Regions from separate parts of the Rhodococcus sp. P4_C10 genome, predicted to be linked through region 2. Evidence: riboswitches for the same ligand, from Rfam matches in the RefSeq annotation. Region 2 holds a riboswitch; each other region holds the start of a gene.
What was found. Region 2 has a riboswitch for S-adenosylmethionine ahead of AC1DWC_RS12360 (bifunctional o-acetylhomoserine/o-acetylserine sulfhydrylase). Riboswitches for the same ligand answer to the same signal wherever they lie in the genome.
Positions count from the first base shown of each region.

Region 1: linked by a shared signal. The riboswitch ahead of AC1DWC_RS07230 (aminotransferase class V-fold PLP-dependent enzyme) and the one ahead of AC1DWC_RS12360 (bifunctional o-acetylhomoserine/o-acetylserine sulfhydrylase) in region 2 are both predicted to bind S-adenosylmethionine.
Region 3: linked by a shared signal. The riboswitch ahead of AC1DWC_RS10675 (DUF7229 domain-containing protein) and the one ahead of AC1DWC_RS12360 (bifunctional o-acetylhomoserine/o-acetylserine sulfhydrylase) in region 2 are both predicted to bind S-adenosylmethionine.

Region 1 is NZ_JBFUHZ010000008.1:128,338-134,678, reverse strand. Features, by position in the region: gene AC1DWC_RS07240 (L,D-transpeptidase) at 1-1,127, opposite strand, end outside; gene AC1DWC_RS07235 (LysE family translocator) at 1,296-1,916, opposite strand; SAM riboswitch class IV at 2,117-2,232, shown strand; gene AC1DWC_RS07230 (aminotransferase class V-fold PLP-dependent enzyme) at 2,334-3,626, shown strand; gene AC1DWC_RS07225 (hypothetical protein) at 3,783-4,412, shown strand; gene AC1DWC_RS07220 (flavin reductase family protein) at 4,431-4,898, opposite strand; gene AC1DWC_RS07215 (YbaK/EbsC family protein) at 4,942-5,415, opposite strand; gene AC1DWC_RS07210 (ABC transporter permease) at 5,472-6,341, opposite strand, start outside.
Region 2 is NZ_JBFUHZ010000014.1:159,246-165,586, reverse strand. Features, by position in the region: gene metX (homoserine O-acetyltransferase MetX) at 1-626, opposite strand, end outside; gene metX (homoserine O-acetyltransferase MetX) at 796-1,917, opposite strand; gene AC1DWC_RS12360 (bifunctional o-acetylhomoserine/o-acetylserine sulfhydrylase) at 1,959-3,269, opposite strand; SAM riboswitch class IV at 3,430-3,549, opposite strand; gene AC1DWC_RS12355 (amino acid permease) at 3,715-5,112, shown strand; gene AC1DWC_RS12350 (hypothetical protein) at 5,126-5,257, shown strand; gene AC1DWC_RS12345 (NAD(P)/FAD-dependent oxidoreductase) at 5,263-6,341, opposite strand, start outside.
Region 3 is NZ_JBFUHZ010000011.1:148,298-154,638, reverse strand. Features, by position in the region: gene AC1DWC_RS10695 (arginase family protein) at 1-295, opposite strand, end outside; gene AC1DWC_RS10690 (hypothetical protein) at 327-743, opposite strand; gene AC1DWC_RS10685 (vWA domain-containing protein) at 803-1,444, opposite strand; gene AC1DWC_RS10680 (hypothetical protein) at 1,467-1,736, opposite strand; gene AC1DWC_RS10675 (DUF7229 domain-containing protein) at 1,899-2,327, opposite strand; SAM riboswitch class IV at 2,362-2,479, opposite strand; gene AC1DWC_RS10670 (DUF3293 domain-containing protein) at 2,474-3,133, shown strand; gene AC1DWC_RS10665 (hypothetical protein) at 3,596-4,447, shown strand; gene AC1DWC_RS10660 (NYN domain-containing protein) at 5,225-5,704, shown strand; gene AC1DWC_RS10655 (N-6 DNA methylase) at 5,701-6,341, shown strand, end outside.

The DNA.
Region 1 (6,341 bases), on a different contig from region 2:
TCGCCGGGCTGGGAGAAGTTGTAGAACCATTGCGCGTTTGCCGGGTTGAGGTTCAGGCAGCCGTGTGAGGTGTTGGTGTTGCCCTGCGCCCAGACGCTGCTCTCCAGCTCGTGCAGGTAGATGCCGTCGTTGCTGATCCGGGTGGCCCAGTTGATGGTCTCCTTGTAGCCGAGCCGCGAGTTGATCGGCAGGCCGTACGTGGAGGAGTCCATGATCACCGGATTGGCCTTGTCCAGCACGGTGTAGGTGCCGGGCTGCGTCCAGAAGTGGAGCGTGGTGTTGCCGATGGTCTCGGTGCCGCCCCGGCCCATCGAGGTCGGCATCTCGCGGACCACCTGGCCGTTCTCGTACACCGTGACGATCTTGGTGTTGTCGTCCGCGATCGAGACGTGCGAGTCGCCGATCCGGAACGAGACCTTGTCGTCCTCCTGGCCGTAGAGGCCGTTGCCGAGCTGCGCACCGTAGATGTCCGCGTTCACCGTGACCTGGGTGCCCGGCGCGAAGTACTGCTGCGGCCGCCAGTGCACGTTCTGGTCGTCGAGCCAGTACCAGGAACCCTTCACCGGGGGAGTGGTGGTGACGGTCAGCGACTTCTCGGCCGTGACGCGGTCGCCGATCGGTTCGTCGAAGTGCACCACCGTGACCATGCCGACGCCGTAGGTGCCGCCGTCGCGGATCTCGGCGCCGCCGGTGGTGCGCAGGTACGCCTTGGTCTGGTTGCCCGGGTCGAGCGTGGTGACGGTGCTGTTCTTCGAGGTGGGGACGCCGTTCGCGTCCGTGGCCGCCACGTCGAGGGTGTAGGTCTTGCCGTAGCCGAGCGGCTCGCTCGGCTTCCACGACGTGCCGTCCGGTGTGGTGATGCCGGGAATGACCTTGCCGTCGGGATTGGTCAGCGTCACCGAGGTGAGAGTGCCCTGGGCGACGTCGACGCGGACCGGGCTGAGCGGGCTGACCGGGTCGCCGTCATCGGCGGGGGTGATCGAGACGACGGCGGCGCTGACGGCGGCGGTCGGCGAGGCGTTGGCGTCGCCGTTGTCGTCGGCGGAGATGGTGCACCCGGCGGCGAGGGTCGTCGCCAGGGCGATGCACGCCGCGCCGATCGATCGCCGCAGTGACTGCGTGAGCAAGATTCCTCCTGAGCTGCTCGGGCGGTCACGGCGGCCGCCCGGTGCGTGCGGTGCCTGGCACCGATGCGTACAACGATATCGGCGCCCGTCCCCTCGCGCGTTTCCTGAGGCCAGGGTGAGAGTGGAGACACAGAACGGCGAACCGCCCGAAGGGACGCCCGAGAGCGGTCAGGCGGGGCCCGCCGCCGAGACGAGGGTGCCGACGCCGAGCGCCGCCAGGATCCCGGCGCTGGCGGACTCGAGTCGGGCCGACACCCGAGGCCGTCGCAGCAGGGTGACCAGCCGCGAGGCCGCAACCGCGAAGCCGCCCATCACCAGTAGCGCGACAACGGCCTCGACCGCGCCAAGGGTCATGGCCGCGCCGAAGGTCACGGGCCCGAGGAACTGGGGGACCACCGCCAGGTAGAACAGGCCGACCTTCGGGTTCAGGGCGCAGGACAGCACTCCGGCGCCGAACGCGGAACCCGTGGACACGGCCACCGGTTCCGCCGGCCCGCCGCCCACGGCCCGACGGCGGAGCAGCGCCCGCACCCCGAGGTAGACCAGGTACAGCCCGCCCGCGATCTTCAGCGCCCGGTACGCGGCCGCGGACTGCTCGAGCAGCGCCGCGAGTCCGAGAGCCACCACGGCCGCCCACACCAGGGAGCCGACGGCGACGCCCGCCGCCGCGGCGAGGCCCGGGCGGGTGCCGCCGACGCTGTAACGCAGCACCAGGAACGAGTCCGGCCCGGGCATGATCGACAGGAGCAGGCAGACGCCCGCAAAGCTGAGCAGGGTGGCGGCGGTCATGGCGAGAAGGAAAGCGCATCCGCGGACCCGTACTCAAACGGGTTTCTCCGCACCAGGCGCCCTGGTTCCGGATCGCCTACGAAAAACCTTGCTGTGCAGATGTTTTCGGTTCCGTCGAAGTTGGCTGCCGGCGGGTGGGGTGGGCGAGGTCACGAGGGTGGGGTTGACAGGACGGCGGACGGGCTGCAATTCTCTGGTCAGGTCATGAGTGCCAGCAGATAGCCCCGGCTTGCTGGCCGGCAACCCTCCGCCGCGGTGGGGTGCCCCGGGTGACGACCTGGCTGTAGTCCAATACCGGACACGGCAAGCGCGGACTCGATGCACACCCCCGCGACATCTAGGTACGGCCGACTCGTTCGGTCCGGCCGGTACGTCGCCTTCGCTGCACGCGAGTCCCTGAACCAGAGGGAAGCTTCAATGACTGCCGTACTCGACCCCACCTGTGCCGCCACCGCCGCCACCGCTGCCGCTACCTGTGCAGCCACCGCCACGCGGATCGACGCCCCGTTCGCCGAGGTCTCCGGCGCCGGACTGTCCGTCCCGCTCGCCGACGGCAGCACCTGCACGTACGCCAACTTCGACTACGCCGCCAGCGCGCCCGCCCTCGCGCAGGTCACCGCCCGGGTCCAGGACCTGCTGCCGTACTACGCCAGCGTGCACCGCGGCGCCGGCTACGCCTCGCAGGTCTGCACCGCCAGCTACGAGGGCGCCCGTGACGTGGTCGCCGAGTTCGTCGGTGCGCGATCCGACGACGTGGTGGTCTTCACCCGCAACACCACCGACTCGTTGAACCTGCTGGCCGGCTGCGTGCCCGGCGACACCGTGGTCCTCGACATCGAGCATCACGCAAACCTCTTGCCCTGGAAGCGAAACGGCGCCCGCGTCGTGGAAGCTGCGGACACCGTCGAGGAGACGATCCGCCGGATCGTCGCCGAGCTGTGCGCCAAACCGGCCGCGCTGCTCGCGATCACCGGGGCGTCCAACGTGACCGGTGAGGTGCTGCCGATCGCCCGCCTGGCGCAGGTTGCCCACGAGTGCGGGGCCCGGATCCTTGTCGACGGGGCCCAGCTGTTGCCGCACCGCCGCGTGGACCTGGTCGCGCTCGGCGTCGACTACCTCGCCTTCTCCGGCCACAAGCTGTACGCGCCCTTCGGCGCCGGTGTGCTGGTGGGACGGGCGGACTGGCTCGACGCCGCGGAGCCGTACCTGGCCGGCGGCGGCGCCACCCGCGACGTCTCCTCCGACAGTGTCGAGTGGGCGGCCGCGCCGCAGCGTCACGAGGCGGGCACCCCCAACGTCCTCGGGGTTGCCGCGCTGGCGGCGGCCTGCGAGGCGCTCGCCGGCCTCGACGCGGAGCAGGCGCAGGCCCACGAGCGGGCGCTGTGCGAACGACTGGTCGAGGGCCTGAGTGCCGTCGAGGGTGTGGAGCTTCTCCGGATCTGGTCCGACGCACCGGATTCCGTCGGAATCGTCACGTTCACCGTCGAAGGCTGCGAGCCGCGCGAGGTCGCGTCCTACCTGGCGGACCTGCACGGAATCGGCGTCCGCGACGGCCGGTTCTGCGCGCACCCGCTGCTGGCTCGACTGGGTCGGCGTGAGGGCGCGGTGCGGGCAAGCCTGGGCCTGGGCAGTCACTCCGCAGACGTGGACCGACTGGTGGCGGCGGTGCGCGAGTTCGTTGCCGCGCGCCGCGGCGGCGTGTCCGGGTAGCATCGCGTCATGGCATCCGTGACGACAGCGACGACCGTGGCGCGTGACGCCCGGTGGTGCCGTCGGCACGTGGATCTGTGCCGTACCGCGTCGGGCATGTGTCGGAGCTGAGTTCCCCACTCGCTCTGTTCATCCCACGCACACCCTAGGACTGCCATGTCTGTTCTTCCGTCTGCCCGTACCCGCCGCCTGCACGTCGCGGTGGAGTTGTCCGGCGCCGGTCACCACCCGGCCGCCGCGGCCCACACCGAGTTCCGGGTCCCGTTGGGGCTCACCGACTTCTGGGTCGACCTCACCGAACCGCCGGCGCCCAACCCGCCCCTGGACCTGCTCTCCGTGCCGGCCGGCGTGGCGCGGGTGCGGGCCCACGACCTGCGCGAGGCGCAACTGCGCCGCGAGCGCATCCGAACCGAGGCGGCCGGCGAGGGCCGGGACCCGGACACGGTGACCGTCCTGCTGGACGTGGAAGTACTGCTCGCCGATGACCACCGCAGTGCGCGAAGGGAACTGGCTCAACTGGACGCGGGCGCACCGCGGGTGCCCGACAGCATCTCCTACGTGGGCACCGCGGCCGGTCTCGCCGGACTGATCGCGGACCTTGCCGCCGCCGGCGTGGCGGACGGTGTCACCCTGCTGCCGCTGGTGCTGCCCAGGGTGCTCGACCGGGTGGTGGACGACGTGCTGCCGATCCTGCGCGACCGCGGGTTGGCCCGACCGTCGCCCCTCCTGGGCGAGGTGCTCGTGCCCTTCGGGTTCACCTCGGGGACAAGGGCACTCGCGTCCTGACCCGACGGTCGACGAGACTCACTCGTCGAGCGGCGTGGGCCGGTGGTAACGGCCGTCGTGGTAGAGCAGCGGCGACGCGGCGGCCTCCGCGTCGTCCTCGTCGTGCACCCGGGTGACCAGACCGATCACCAGGGTGTGGTCGCCGGCGGGGATCAGCTGGTGGACGGTGGTGCGCAACCAGATCGGGGTCCCGTGCAGCACCGGTTCGCCGGACTCGAGGCGGTTCCACAGGGACACGTCGCGGAACCGCTCCTCCGCGCTGCGGGAGAACCGCTGCGCGAGGTGCCGCTGGTGCTCGCCGAGCAGGTGGATGACCAGCGAGCCCGCTCCGCGCAGGGCGTCGATGCTCGACGAGGTGTCCGCGATGTTGAACGACACCAGCGGCGGGTCGAGGGACAGCGACGCGAACGACGTCGCGGTGAACCCCACCGGACCCGAGCCGGCGTCGAGGGTGACGATGACCACGCCGGCCGGGTGCCGCCGCATCGCGGCCCGGTACTGCTCGCCGGTGATGCCGTCGGTCACCGGCTCACTCCATGTCGATCGTGAGCGCCGCGGTGATCCGGGTGAGCTCGCGGAACGTCGTCCGGAACACCGTGTCCGGGGTGCCGGCCGCCACCCACACCTCCGCGTAGCGGTCCAGCGCGGTGTCGACGTAGGTGGGCAGGTTGGTCGGGTGCCCGACCGGTGCGACGCCGCCGAGTGGCTGGCCCGTGAGCTGGCGCACCGCGCTGGCGGGTGCCCGGGTCAGCGTCCCCTCGAGCAGCTTGCCGGTGCGCTCGACGTCCACCTGGTGGTCGCCGGAGACGATCAGCAGCACCGGCTCGTCGTCGAGCAGGAACACCAGCGACTTCGCTATCGCGCCCACCGGCACGCCGAGCGCCGTCGCCGCGTCCTGCGCGGTGCGCGTGGGCTCGTCCTGGGTGACGATCACGCCGTGGTGGCCGCGCGCGATGAGGGTCTTCGCCACGTGGGCCGCATTCGGGTGCAGGTACCTGGCCATGATTCAGGGTAGGGCGAAAACGGACCCGCCACATCCCTTGTCGGCGCAGCGGCGTGTCAGCGCCTTCCTCGGGTGCGCCAGACGGTCATGCCGACCAGCGCGGCGGTGCCGGCCAACGCGTAGATCGCGAGGGTGAGGGCGGGCTGGCCCACCCCGGTGCCCGCGAAGTAGACGATGCTGCGCACGCCCTCGGTGCCCGCCCCCGGGGTGATCCAGCGCCCGATCGCCGCGTAGAAGCTGGGCAGCACGTTGGACCCGAAGGCGCCGCCGGCGCTGGGGTTGCCGAGCACCACGAAGATCAGGATCGCCAGTGGCACCGCGAGGATGCCGACGACCGCGCGCAGGCCCATGGTGAACATGCCGGTGGCGAACACGACGCCGGTCCCGAGCAGGGCCAGCGGCAGCAGGTGCCCGCTGAAGGTGCCCAGTACGTTCGTGGTGACGAAGGCGCCGAGGAACCCCGAGACCAGCGCGTACCCGGCCATCACGGCGGTGTGGACCCAGGCCTCGCGCCGCGTCCGGGGAGCGCCGATGAGCAGCCCGATCGCGGCCGCCAGCAGGTAGCCGCCGACCACCCAGCCGATGGACAGGTAGAAGCCCGAGAGCCCGCGGTTGTCGTGCACGCCGACCGGCACCTCGTCCCGGACCACGAAGGCGCGGTGCTCGGCGGCGTCGACCTTGGTGAAGACGCTCTCGAGCGCGGTCGCGGCGGAGCTGCCCGCGCCGCTGGCCGTGATCAGCGTGTCGGTGCCGGTGGGGCTGACCACGTAGGCGCCCATGATCTCGCGGTCGTCGATGAGATTGCGGACCTCGTAGGTGTTCGCGGCGACGCGGGCCTCGACGGGACGCGAGTCGATCGCGTTGAGCCGGTCGGCGACCTGCTGGTCCATGCCCTCGGGGAGCCCGGCCTCGGCGACCACGGCGAT
Region 2 (6,341 bases):
GTGTGGCCGCCGATCTGGTCCGCGGTCGCGCGGGGACTGACCGCGAGGAGCAGCGCCGAGCGGATCCGGTCGGGGTGGCCGATCATCCATTCGAGGGTGCGCATGCCGCCCAACGAGCCGCCGATGACGGTCGCGAACTGTGCGATCCCCAGGGTGTCCGCCAGCACGCGCTCCGCCTCGACCTGATCGCGGATGGAGATCGCGGGGAAACGCGATCCCCAGATCTGTCCGTCCGGTGCGGGCGTGCTCGGTCCGGTCGTTCCGCGGCAGCTGCCGAGCACGTTGGTGACGAGCACGCACCACTCGTCGGTGTCGATCGGCGCACCCGGACCGACCATGCCGTTCCACCACCCGGCGGTGACGTGGTCGGGACCGGCCGGGCCGGTGACGTGCGAGTCACCAGTCAGCGCGTGCTCGATCAGCACGATGTTGTCCAGATTCGGGCTCGGGGTGCCCCAGCACTGCATCGCGATGGTCACGTCCGGCAGCACCGCACCACTCTCGAGCTGTAGCGCACCGATGTCGATACTGGTCAGGCTTCCGTCCGACGGGGGGAACGGCGCGAAGGCCCGGGCACCGGCCGCGGACGCCGCGACGTCGTCACGCCCGGTCGGGGGCGTTGCCACCTCGGTCTGCGGCGAGGCGGGCGTAGAGCTGGGTTGAATCACAGTTGAGCGCACCGGGCCGATGGTAGTGACCCGGTACGTCGGTGGAGGCGCAATCAGCCAATTCTGGCCGACCGTCCAGCAAATTCTGGTAACCGGGTGAGACGGGTGTTGCGGGGATGGTCGGGAGTTAGCCGGCGGGGCCGTGGCGACCGGCACGGGCCAGCGTCATGGTCTCGCCGAGCAGGTTCGTGACCCACTCGGCCTCGGTCAGGAAGCCGTCGTGACCGTCCTTGGAGTTCACCACCCGCAGGCCCTCGCAGCCGGCGAGGTGGTCGGCAAGCTCCTCCTGCTGGCGCAGAGGGTAGAGCCGGTCCGAGTCGACGCCGCCGACGATGACCGGGACGGTGCACCCGGCCAGCGCGGCGTCGATGCCGCCGCGCCCCCGGCCCACGTCGTGCCGGTTCATCGCCTCGGTGAGCAGGACGTACGTGGCCGGATCGAAGCGTGCCACGAGCTTGTCGGCCTGGTGCTCGAGGTAGCTCTGGACCGCGTAGCGGCCGCCGTGCCACGGGTCCTCGCCGGGCTGTGCGACGTTGCCGAACCGGGTGTCGAGCTCGTGCTCGGTGCGGTAGGTCAGGTGCGCGATCCGGCGCGCGATGCGCAATCCGGCCCGGGGGACCCGGCCGGTGTCGTGGTAGTCGCCGCCCTGCCAGTCGGGATCGCTCGTGATGGCCGCGATCTGGGTGGTCTGGGTGCCGATCTGGTCGGCGGTCGCGCGGGCACCGACCGCAAGGATCAGCGCGGACGCCACCCGGTCGGGATGGCCGACGGCCCACTCGAGGGTCCGCATGCCGCCCATCGAGCCGCCGATGACGGACGCGAACCGCTCGATGCCGAGCACGTCGGCGAGCGCCACCTCGGCGGCCACCTGGTCACGGATGGACGTCTCCGGGAAGCGGGACCCCCACCGACGGCCGTCCGGTGCGAGCGTCGTCGGCCCGGTGCTACCCCGGCAGCCGCCGAGCACGTTGGTGGCGAGGACGCACCACTCGTCGGTGTCGAGCGGGGCGCCCGGTCCGACCATGCCGTCCCACCAGCCGGGGGAGGGGTGGGACGGACCGGCGGGTCCGGTGACATGCGAGTCGCCGGTGAGTGCGTGTTCGACCAGCACCACGTTGTCGCGCGCGGCGTTGGGCACCCCCCATGCCTGCAGGGCCAGTGTCACCTCGGGCAGCACGGCGCCGTTCTCGAGCTTCAGCTCGCCGATGTCGACGCTTGTCAGGCGTCCGTCCGGGGCGGGGAAGGCCAGAGCCTGCCGCCCCGAACGGGCGCCTGAAAAGGAGCTGACGGTCAAGATGTCGCCGCCTCGAAGCCGGTCTCGAGGTCGGCCAGGATGTCGTCGATTCCCTCGATGCCCACCGCGAGCCGGACCAGGCCCGGCGTGACGCCCGCTGCCAGCTGCTCCTCGGGGCTCAGCTGCGAGTGGGTGGTGGATGCGGGGTGGATGACGAGGGAACGCACGTCGCCGATGTTAGCGACGTGGCTGTGCAGGGAAAGGGCATCGACGAACTTCTTGCCCGCGTCGATCCCGCCGGCCAGCTCGAACGCCACGATGGCGCCCGGGCCGCGCGGGGCGAGCTGCTGTGCCCGCTCGTGCCAGCGCGAGGACGCCAGCCCGGCGTAGGCGACCGAGGTGACCTCCGGCCGGTCCTGCAGGAACTCGGCGACCCGCTGCGCGTTGGCCACGTGCCGCTCCATCCGCAGGCTCAGGGTCTCGAGCCCCTGGCCGATCAGGAACGCGTTGAACGGCGACACCGCCGGGCCCATGTCGCGCAGCAACTGCACCCGTGCCTTGAGCGCAAAGGCGGGCGCGCCGAGGTCGGCGAACACCACACCGTGGTAGCTGGGGTCCGGGGTGGTGAAGTTGGTGTGCCGGCCCTGGGTCCAGTCGAAGTTGCCGCCGTCGACGATGACGCCGGCGATGGCGGTGCCGTGCCCGCCGAGGTACTTCGTCGCCGAGTGCACCACGATGTCGGCGCCGTGCGCGAGCGGCTGCAGCAGGTAGGGCGACGCGACGGTGTTGTCGACGATCAGCGGGAGGCCGTTCTCGTGTGCGACCGCCGCGATGCCCGGGACGTCGAGCACGTCGTTCATCGGGTTGGAGATGGTCTCGCCGAAGAAGGCCTTGGTGTTCGGCTGGATCGCCGCACGCCACTGGTCGAGGTCGTCGGGATCCTCGACGAAGCTCACGGTGACGCCGAGCTTCGGCAGGGTGTAGCGGAACAGGTTGTAGGTGCCGCCGTAGAGCCGCGGGCTGGAGACGATGTGGTCGCCCGACTCGGCGATGTTCAGCAGCGCCGTGGTGGCGGCGGCCTGCCCGGAGGAGAGCAGCAGCGCGGCCACGCCGCCCTCGAGCGCCGCGATCCGCTGCTCGACGGCATCCTGCGTCGGGTTCATGATCCGGGTGTAGATGTTGCCCGGCTCCGCCAGTCCGAACAGCGCCGCGGCGTGGTCGGTGTTGTCGAAGGTGTACGACGTGGTCTGGTAGATCGGCAGCGCGCGGGCGTTGGTGTTGCTGTCGGCGGACGCACCGGCATGGATCTGCTTGGTCTCGAAGCTCCAGGCCGAGGTCGGGTCGGGGGTGGTGGTGTTCTCGCTCATGTGGGCTCTGCTCCAGGAGAAGATGGGGGAGGTCGGCGCGGTCAGTGCGCCTGGACCAGGCGCGATCGGTGCGCCGATGGACACATGGGGACTGTCAGCGAGAGCAACACACGGTGAACCTCCGGTGGGTCGTGGCCCGGTCTGTGGGTCCGTCCCGACGGACCCGCGCTTGTCATCCGACACTTCTGCTTCGAACAACCAGGTCTTCACCCGGGGCACCCCACCGCGGATGGAGGGTTGCCGACCAGCGAGCCGGGGCTTGACGCTGGAACTCTTGACCTGCCGCCGATCGTAGCGCCACCGGGTACGGGGCGGTCAGCCGGGCGTCAGTGACCGGCGTTACAGGACTAAAGTGCTGGCCGCCCGTATTCACTCCGCGACACGCGCCCACCGGGCGCGAGTTCGCCCGCCTGTGATTCGCCCACCACCTTGGGGAGAACCGATCGTGAAAGCCGCCGCAGGGGCGCTGACCCGGGGTCTCACCGCGCGTCACATCCGATTCATCGCACTGGGATCCGCCATCGGGACCGGGCTGTTCTACGGCTCCGCGGAGGCGATCGAGAAGGCCGGCCCGTCCGTGCTGCTCGCGTACCTGATCGGCGGCGCCGCGGTGTACATCGTGCTGCGGGCGCTCGGCGAGATGGCGGTGAGCAACCCGGTGTCGGGGTCGTTCGGCGAGTACGCCAGCAAGCACCTGGGGCCGCTGGCCGGTTTCGTGACCGGCTGGACGTACACCTTCGAGATGATCGTCGTCTGTCTGGCGGACGTGACCGCGTTCGGCATCTACATGGGCTTCTGGTTCCCGGACGTGCCCCGGTGGATCTGGGTCCTGGCCATCGTGTTCTTCATCGGCGCGATGAACCTGCTCAGCGTCCGCGTGTTCGGTGAGATGGAGTTCTGGTTCACCCTGGTCAAGGTGACCGCCATCGTCGCGATGATCGTCGGCGGTGCAGCCATCCTGATCTTCGGCTTCGGCGTCCACGACACCAGCGTCGGGGTGAGCAACCTGTGGACCGACGGCGGCTTCTTCGCCACCGGGTTCGGCGGCTTCGTGGCCTCCTTCGCGATCGTGATGTTCGCCTTCGGCGGCACCGAGATCATCGGCATCACCGCGGGGGAGGCGGAGGACCCCGCGCACACCATCCCGCGGGCGGTCAACACCGTGCCGGTCCGGATCGTGCTGTTCTACGTGCTCACCCTCGCCGTGATCATGGCGCTGAACCCGTGGCAGGAGATCGGCTCGGAGGGCAGCCCGTTCGTGGAGATCTTCTCCGGGCTCGGGATCGGTCCGGCCGCGACGGTCCTCAACATCGTGGTGATCACGGCAGCGCTCTCGGCGATCAACAGCGACGTCTTCGGCGCCGGCCGAATGATGTACGGGATGGCCCAGCGCGGCCAGGCGCCGGCGGTGATGAAGCGGGTCTCGCGCAGCGGGGTGCCGTGGATGACCGTCGTGGTGATGACCGGCGCGCTGTTGCTGGCGGTCCTGCTCAACTACCTGATCCCGGACCGGGTGTTCCTGGTCATCGCGTCGATCGCCACCTTCGCGACCATCTTCGTCTGGCTGATGATCCTGCTCGCGCAGTACGCGTCGCGGAAGCAGATGAGCGAGGACGAGGTGGCCGCGCTGCGGTTCCCGGTGCCGTTCTGGCCGTACGGGCAGTGGGCGGCATTCGGCTTCCTGCTGTTCGTGGTCGCGGTGCTGGCGGTGGTCGCCGACACCCGGGTGGCGCTGGTCGTCGGCCTGGTGTGGTTGGCGCTGCTGACCGTCGCCTACCGAGTCTTCGTGGCGCGGCGGCCGGCGGCGCAGGAGGACGAGCCGGAACCGGTGCCGCTGGCCTGACCGCGGAACCGCGGTGCGGGCGACGATCCGGCGGCGGGTCGCCGGCCCGGCCCGGTACCTGGCCCCGGAGATCGAGGCGGCCGTGCAGGTGGCGGCGTCCGGCGCACTGCTCGACAGCGCCGAGGCGGTGAGCGGGCTCGGCTGAGGCGCTCAGGCCTTCGGCGGCTCCTGTACGAGCGGCGCGGCGGCGGCGAGGATCGCGGCGCGGTCACCGCCGGGCGGCGGATAGATGCGCCGGCAGTTGATGGTCTGCTTCGTCGCCTTGGCGGCGGCGCCCGTGGTGACGACCCGCCGGTCCCAGCCCTCCGTGTAGACGGCGCCGGCGGGTCCCAGGTCGAGGACGGTGACGTACCAGGCGATGCGCAGGGTGATCATCGGCGCGCCGATCAGGTCGGCCACCACGTTGTGCCCGGCGATGCGTCCCATCGGCCGCCCGTGCTGGCAGGACATCACCGAGGGCCGGCCCGCGTCGACCATCGCGCGCGCCGAGTCTCCCGCCGCGAACACCCCGGGCTGGCCGGGTAGTCGCAGGAACTCGTCGACGTGCAGACGCCCGAGACGGTCGCGCTCGACCGGGAACAGTCGCGTCAGCGGACTGGCGCGCATGCCGGCACACCAGATCACCGTGCCCGCGGGAACGTCGGTACCGGAGCCGAGCCGGATGCCGGTCGGGTCGATCGAGGTGATCTCGGTGCCCGGCCAGGCCTCGATCCCGAGTTCGGCCAGCGCGCTGTCGATGACCGGCCGGGCCGAATCGCCCATGTCCGAGCCCATTCGGGGGTTGTGGTCCGCCAGGATCACCCGGGCGGGGCCGGACTGACCGGCCCGGTCGAGAACGGTCCGAAGCCGGCCGGGCATTTCGGTTGCGGTCTCGATGCCGGTCAACCCGGCACCGACCACGACGACGGTGAGCTGCCCGGGGTGCGGTCGGGCGTCGGCCAGGGAATCGAGGTGCGCCGTCAACCGGGCGGCGTGGTCGTAGGTGTCGACGTCGAACGCGTGCTCGGCGAGCCCGGGGACGGGCGGGCGGGCGAGTTCGCTGCCGAGCGCGAAGACCAACCGGTCGTACGGCAGGACCCGCGGCCCCGCGGCCGTCCCGACGGTGACGCACCGCCCGGGCAGGTCCACGCCGGTCACCTCGCCCCGGACCAGGTCGACGCCGATGGGGTCCAGGACGTCCGCGAGCGGGACGCGGGCCGGCCCGATGTCGGCCTCGTAGTTGCGGACCC
Region 3 (6,341 bases), on a different contig from region 2:
TGCGTGCGGCGGCGAGCACGCCGCCGTTGGATGCGAGCACCATCGGCCACAGCGCTGGGTCCCAGTCGAATCCCTGAGACTCGGCGATGTACCGCGGCTCGCCGGTCTGTACTGCCTGGATGTACTCGGCGTCGTGGACGCGTTCGAGGTCGTCGGAAGTGAGCGACGGCGGCGTGAGGATTTCGACGCCCTCGATCGGCCTGTCGGCCAGTGAATCCGCAATCCATGCGGCCTTGCGGGTGGTGTCGAAACCGTAGGCGGCGCCGACATAGTCAGGGCTGTAGTAGATCTTCATGTCGGCACCGTCCCGGTTCTGGTCGTGGGTTTCAGTCGGTCACAGTGTTGGCCGGTTCGCTGTCCGCTCTGGTGTCATCCGACGTGGCGACGCCCTCGATCTGGGCGTTGTACCGATCGCTGGCCTCCTTGCGTGCGGTGGTCCGTGCCAGCATTTCTGCCTGTGCGTAGGCGCTGGCGCGCCGCCATGCTGCGTCCTTCGGCACACCTTCGGTAATCAGTTGGTCAAGCATCGGTGCGAAGATCCGTTGCACCTGTCGATGCTCGGCCCAGCCGGTGACGTTCGGCCAGGTGCCGTTCTTGACTGCGCACCAGTAGCCGGACTGCCATTCGTAACGCGCCGGCAGAGCGACGGACCGTGCCGCCGATTCCGACTCGAGTTGCTCGACAAAGCGTTTCGCTTCCCCTTCGGGGTCAGCGAGGAACCGTGGTCCCCGAACAGATGCCATGGTGTACCTCCTTGTCGGACCGTGCGACCCCGAGGGGCGCGCACCGGATGGTGTGCGTGTCAGTCGTCGAGCGCTGCTCGTAGTTCGTCGCTGAACTCAGGCATGACGGCGGCGGGGTTGGCGGTCTTGGCAGTGCGGTAGCTGCGGATGTTGGCCGAGGCAGCGGCCATCGCGTCGCGCGACTTGCCCTTGCTGTAGGTCAGCGACTGGTCACGTTTGACACCGAGCCGCGCGCCGACCTCGACGGCATCCTGATCGGCACCCATGTACAGGAACTGCCAGTCGTACTGGTTCGTGTGCAGCTCCACCAACTTCTTGATCGCCGGCCGGGTCCACTCCCGGCTGGCGTTCTCCAGGCCGTCGGTCATGATCGCAACGATCACCGTGCCCGGGCGCTCATCCTCCGGCAGGCCCGCGAGTTCGGCGCTGACCTCGGTGATGAGCCGACCCATCGCGTCGAGCAGTGCGGTGCTCGAACGTGGCTGCAGGTCGAGCACCGGAACCTCGTCGAGGGAGACATCGCGGTAGACGACCTCGTAGTCGGTGTCGAACTGGGCGAGGGTCACCGTGCACTCGCCGGCGGCGGCGCGCTGGTCATCGATGAAGGCGGCGAAACCGCCCTCCACATCGGACTTGATGCTGTGCATCGAGCCTGAGCGGTCGAGCAGGAACACGAGGCGAGTCAGGTCCAGGTTGGCCACGGAGCGTCCTTTCGTCGGGGGTTCAGGTCTTGCGGCGCGGCTTGAACCGCATCGTTTGCGGGGCGGCGAGCACGCCAGCCTTCTTGTCATACCGGGCCTGCTGGATTTCCTTGGCGGTCACCCGGCCGTCCGGGCGGGCGTAGGCGGCGAGCATCGGGGTGAGTCCCAGTCGTGGGCCGACGGCATTCTCGGTCAGACCCGCCTTCGCTCCCGCGGAGCGCAGGGACAGTTCGTCGTCGAGGACCGCGTGGGCAAGCTGCTCGTCGAGCAGCTTGGTCACCTCTTCCAGCACGACCCGGAGATGCTCCAATGCGTTTGGCGGATCGGAGGATTCGGCGTGAGCGAGTTCGTCGCGGATTCGGGCGTATCGGTTGGACATGACCCATGATACCGCAGTTATTGCGACACCGCAATAACTGCGGATGACGGAGAGCTGTGGCCATACCCTTCCGACTCAGGCCACCAGCCCCTCCGCGGCACCGAGCTTGTCGAGGACCCGGCAGGCACCGTCGTGACCGAGGGTTCCACGCCGGTAAAGCGCGACAGCAATCTCTTCGACAATGGACTCAGTGAAGCGCCGCCGGTTGCTCTTGCCCACGCGGTCGGGCTCGATGAGGCTGCCGTCTGCGCGGGTGACACCTTCGCGCAGCACCCAGTACACCCACTGGTCGGTCTTCCCGAAGAAGCGGGCAACCTCGGCAGTCGAGTAGGTCTTCGGGCACGCATTGGCGGCCAGCAGTGCAGCGAGCCGGTCGGCGGTGGCGGTGGTGGTGGCGGCGGCAGTGGTGGTGGTGGCCGGCGCCACCGGGTGGAGTGCGTCGACTGCCCCCGCCTGGCAATTTCCGGAAATCGAGTCGGTCACGGGGGTGAGTGCGTCGCTCATTCGGTTTCTCCTGCGGTGATGCCCGCCGCAAGCGGGGGCGTACTTGCTCGCCGCCAGTTGACGGTGAGCCGCTTCGTCATCCGAACCACCCCGGAAACGCCTTGGGGTTGGTGCACGGCCAAGTCGGAGCTTGGCGGCCGCATCTCGTGAAGCTGTCAGGCCTTCCGGCCCAACATGATTCATCATACCGCATCAACTGCGTTCGCGCAACAACTGCGGAGAAAGTGGACTGTTGTCCCCCTATCGCAGCACCGGCCCTCGCCGGCTGGTTAGTTGAAGTGATGCAGGAATACGACGACTTCATGTGGACACCGCGCCACGATCTGGCCCACCGCGCCCAGCGCCGAACGCCGTGGGAGTTCTACCTGAACACGATGGTGCGGTTCGAGACCGCCGAGAACGGTGGTGGCGTCGTCTGGCCGCTCGGCGAGAGCGACGAAGAACCCGATCCCCCGTTCGGTCCGCTACACGTGGTGACCGCGATCCAACCGGATCCCGAACCCGACAACGTCTCTCGCGCGCGGATGCTCGTGCTCGACCGCCACCTGCATGCCGCCGGAATCCGGTCGATGCCCGCGGTGGGGTCCAGTTTCACCGGCGATCACAGCGAGGACAGTCGCGCGGTGTTCGGCCTGACCGACCGACAAGCACGCGATCTCGGCGCCCGTTTCGGGCAGGTCGCCGTCTTCGCCTGGAACGGGCCCCGCTGGTCGCTGTTGGCGTGTGCCGGCGACCGGGATTCCCACCGGGGCTGGCGGTGGGAACCCGCCCACCCCCGTGAATCCACCGGTCCACTGCACGAGTAGGTGACGGCGCGGCAGCGGGACACGATGGCCGGCGGGCCGGTCACCACTGCCCGCCGTGTCGCACCGGGGGCAGAGTGCCACGTCCGGCATGATCACGACCACGCGCTTCCACCCTTCTCAGAACGCGGGTCGTCGCGGTCACCGACCAGGACTGCTCGTCACCACCGAGTGCACAGGCATCCAGATAGCTCGGACGCTCGCCGAGCCGTCAGGCCGGTAGGCCGCCGGACAGGTCAGGGGTGGTTGACACGAGAGGACTCGCGACCGGTCAACTCGGTCGAGACGGCATGGAAGGTCACAGGCATGGTGGACGTCGGAAGTCGGTTGCTCACGCATCTACATCAGCAGCTGAACGGAACCGACCCGTGGTCGGTACGTCGGGAACGTGGATTCACCTGGTGGTCGTACCGCATCGCACAGCACGTCGAGGTCGGCCCACCGGTCCGCCAGGACGCCACAGACGTGTGCGTTCTGCGGATCTGGACCGACGTCGCGGAACACGTTGATCCTGCGACCAATCCGGAACTCGTTGTCGCCGCGGCGAACCTCGACCAGACCATGAACGCGCTGGTGTGGAACCCGTCGGCCGGCACGATCACCGAGTGCTGCACGGTCGCGGTCCATGAGGACAACGTCGAACTGTTGGCGACAATTCTCCCGCTCGTGGCGATACTTCAGAACCTCGAAGCCCACAATCGTGCCCCCACAGTCGCGGAAGGAACGGCCGGTCGACCGGCACTGTCTAACCACCCGACCCAAGGCCAACGTCCCGAACTCGACGAGCTGCTGTCCGTTCCGGCCAGAGAGGTCGGCCCCGCTGGTAGCGAACCCTCCCGCTTCGCGGGCGAACTGGTCGAAGGGTTGGGTCAGTTCGCCGCGAACTACGGCTTCATGGGCATGTCCGACGCCTCCGGACTGACCTGCGAGGTCCCGTTCACCGGCAACACACCGAGCGTCATGCAAGGCTCGAATGCCCACGCCGCCGAAACCGCGTTGGTGCAGGTCTTCACCGACCAGCCCCATCCCGTCGCCGGAAACGGCGCACTTGTTCTGCTGAGGCTCCCCGTGTCACCCGGTCAGGAACGTGCGCTCGCCCTGGCCAACGGGCTCAACGCCTGGGAAGCCAACGGCGATGTCAACGCACCGCTGATGCTCGGCGCGTGGTGCCCGGACGCCATGGACGACGGGAACGGCCTTGCATTCCAAACCTTCCTGCCGAACCTCATCGCGAGACCGGGTCTGCTGGAGCAGCAGGTCCTGCTCCAGGCGCACCGGGCGCGGATGGCGCAGTGGTGGCTGAGCCAGCAAAACTGACGCCCGACTCGGCGGCGACCGAAGACCAACTTTCGGGTACCGGTCACGGTCTCCTGGGATCGGTGCGGTCGCACCGAACGTACCCGCACGCCGGATATCAGGGGGCCGGCCGACTGGATCGGGGGCAACGGCCGGCGAAGTCAGCGAGACGATCTGCCGCCCGCCACCTCGCCACCTCGCCGAATGCCTGCACCAGATGCAATTCGTCATCGTTGGGTGCCGGCAACTGCCTCTTATGTCAACCAGTGAGCTCGCTATGAGTGGCCGCGGGACGGACGAGAGGGCAACTCACGTGACCACACGCGTTCTTTCCCTTCTTCGATGTCGCGTCAGCGAACGGTGATCTGCTCTGTGACACGGCGGAGCGGCCCGCAGCGGTGGCCGAGCGTTCGGCGGCGTCCACGGCCCTTACCTCGGCGGCACCGGCAGCCTGTGCGGACTGGCCGGCCTTGCGTGTCTGCACGATCGCCACGAATGCTGCCGCGACTGCTGCTATCGCGCCGATCCACGTCGCGACATCGCCCCACACCATGCTGTCCTCCCCTCTGCCCGCGGACCGTGTACGCGGTTCACCGTTGGTTCTACCTCAGAGCACCGACGTCCTCTGGACCACCGAGTGCGGGAGAACCGGGCGCCAGCAAGGAATGTCAGGCCGTGAACCAGACACCTAGCGAAAGTGCTGTGAATCAAATCTACGTGTGCTAGCGTATCAATCGAGAGGTGACAATCGGATCTACACAGAAATTGGAGTGGGTTATGTTTTCAGGAGAAGTGGCGGTGTTTTCGCCGAAGCGGTGCCTGCGGGGCCGTCGGCTCGTGCTTGTCGACATCGAGAACGTCATCGGTGGGGCCGTCCTGCATGAAGACGCAGTCCGGTGGGCAAAGGCGCAGATTCGGGAGGTGCTCAGGATCGGGGTGGCAGACCACATCGTCATCGGCACCAGCCACATCGGACTCCTGCCGGTCGGCTGCGCCTGGGCCAACCTGCGGTACGTCGTCGGCTCCGGCCCCGACGGCGCGGACCGCGCGCTCCTCACGGTTCTCGACGAGGACGTCGAGTACCGGTTCGACGAGATCGTCCTCATCTCCGGAGATGGGATCTTCACCGACAAGATCGCCAGCCTCGCGGCCCACGGTCTGCGCGTGACCGTTGTCGCCCACCCCGATGGGCTCTCCAAGCGACTCCACCTGGCCGCACACCAAGCCCTCTACCTGACCGACCACTACGCCGACGGCGCCCTCGGAGGTGCCGCATGAGCAAGGACAGCATGAACGACACCACCAGTCAGGCCCTCGTGGCACCCAGCGACATCGCCGAAATGGCCGGCGTCACTAGAGGCGCCGTCAGCAACTGGCGCAAGCGCGCCGACGACTTCCCCGAAGTCCGCGGCGGCACCGCTGCAAAACCCCTGTTCGCCCGTGACGAGGCCCTCGCATGGCTCTCTTCCCGCGGCTACTCCGTCAAGAATGACCACGGCGAAGCCCACGTCTGGTCCACCATGAACGCCCTACGCGGCGCCATCTCCCCAGCCGCGATGGGCGACCTGATCCTCGCCCTCGCCTGCGCGCGCAAGCTCTCAGACGAATCCCCGACCGAGCCCTCCCCGTGGACCCAAGTCCAAGACGACGTCATCCATGGTGGGCTCGAAGCCCTGTCCCGCGTGGCTCAGGTGGAAGCCCGGCGTGACCCGCGGTGGTCGCTTCTCGTCGAGCAGCCCGTCGAGTCTGCCCGCGTCGACCCGGTCGCTGTCGATGTAGTTGTCAGGGCTCTCTCTGGCATCGCCCCCGCGGACCTCGCCCTCGCATCGACCGCCGACTATGTCCTCGCCAAGGTTGCGCGCGCGCAGGTCCGTAGCGGGCTCGAACATGGCTTCGTCGACTCCAGGGTCTCCGA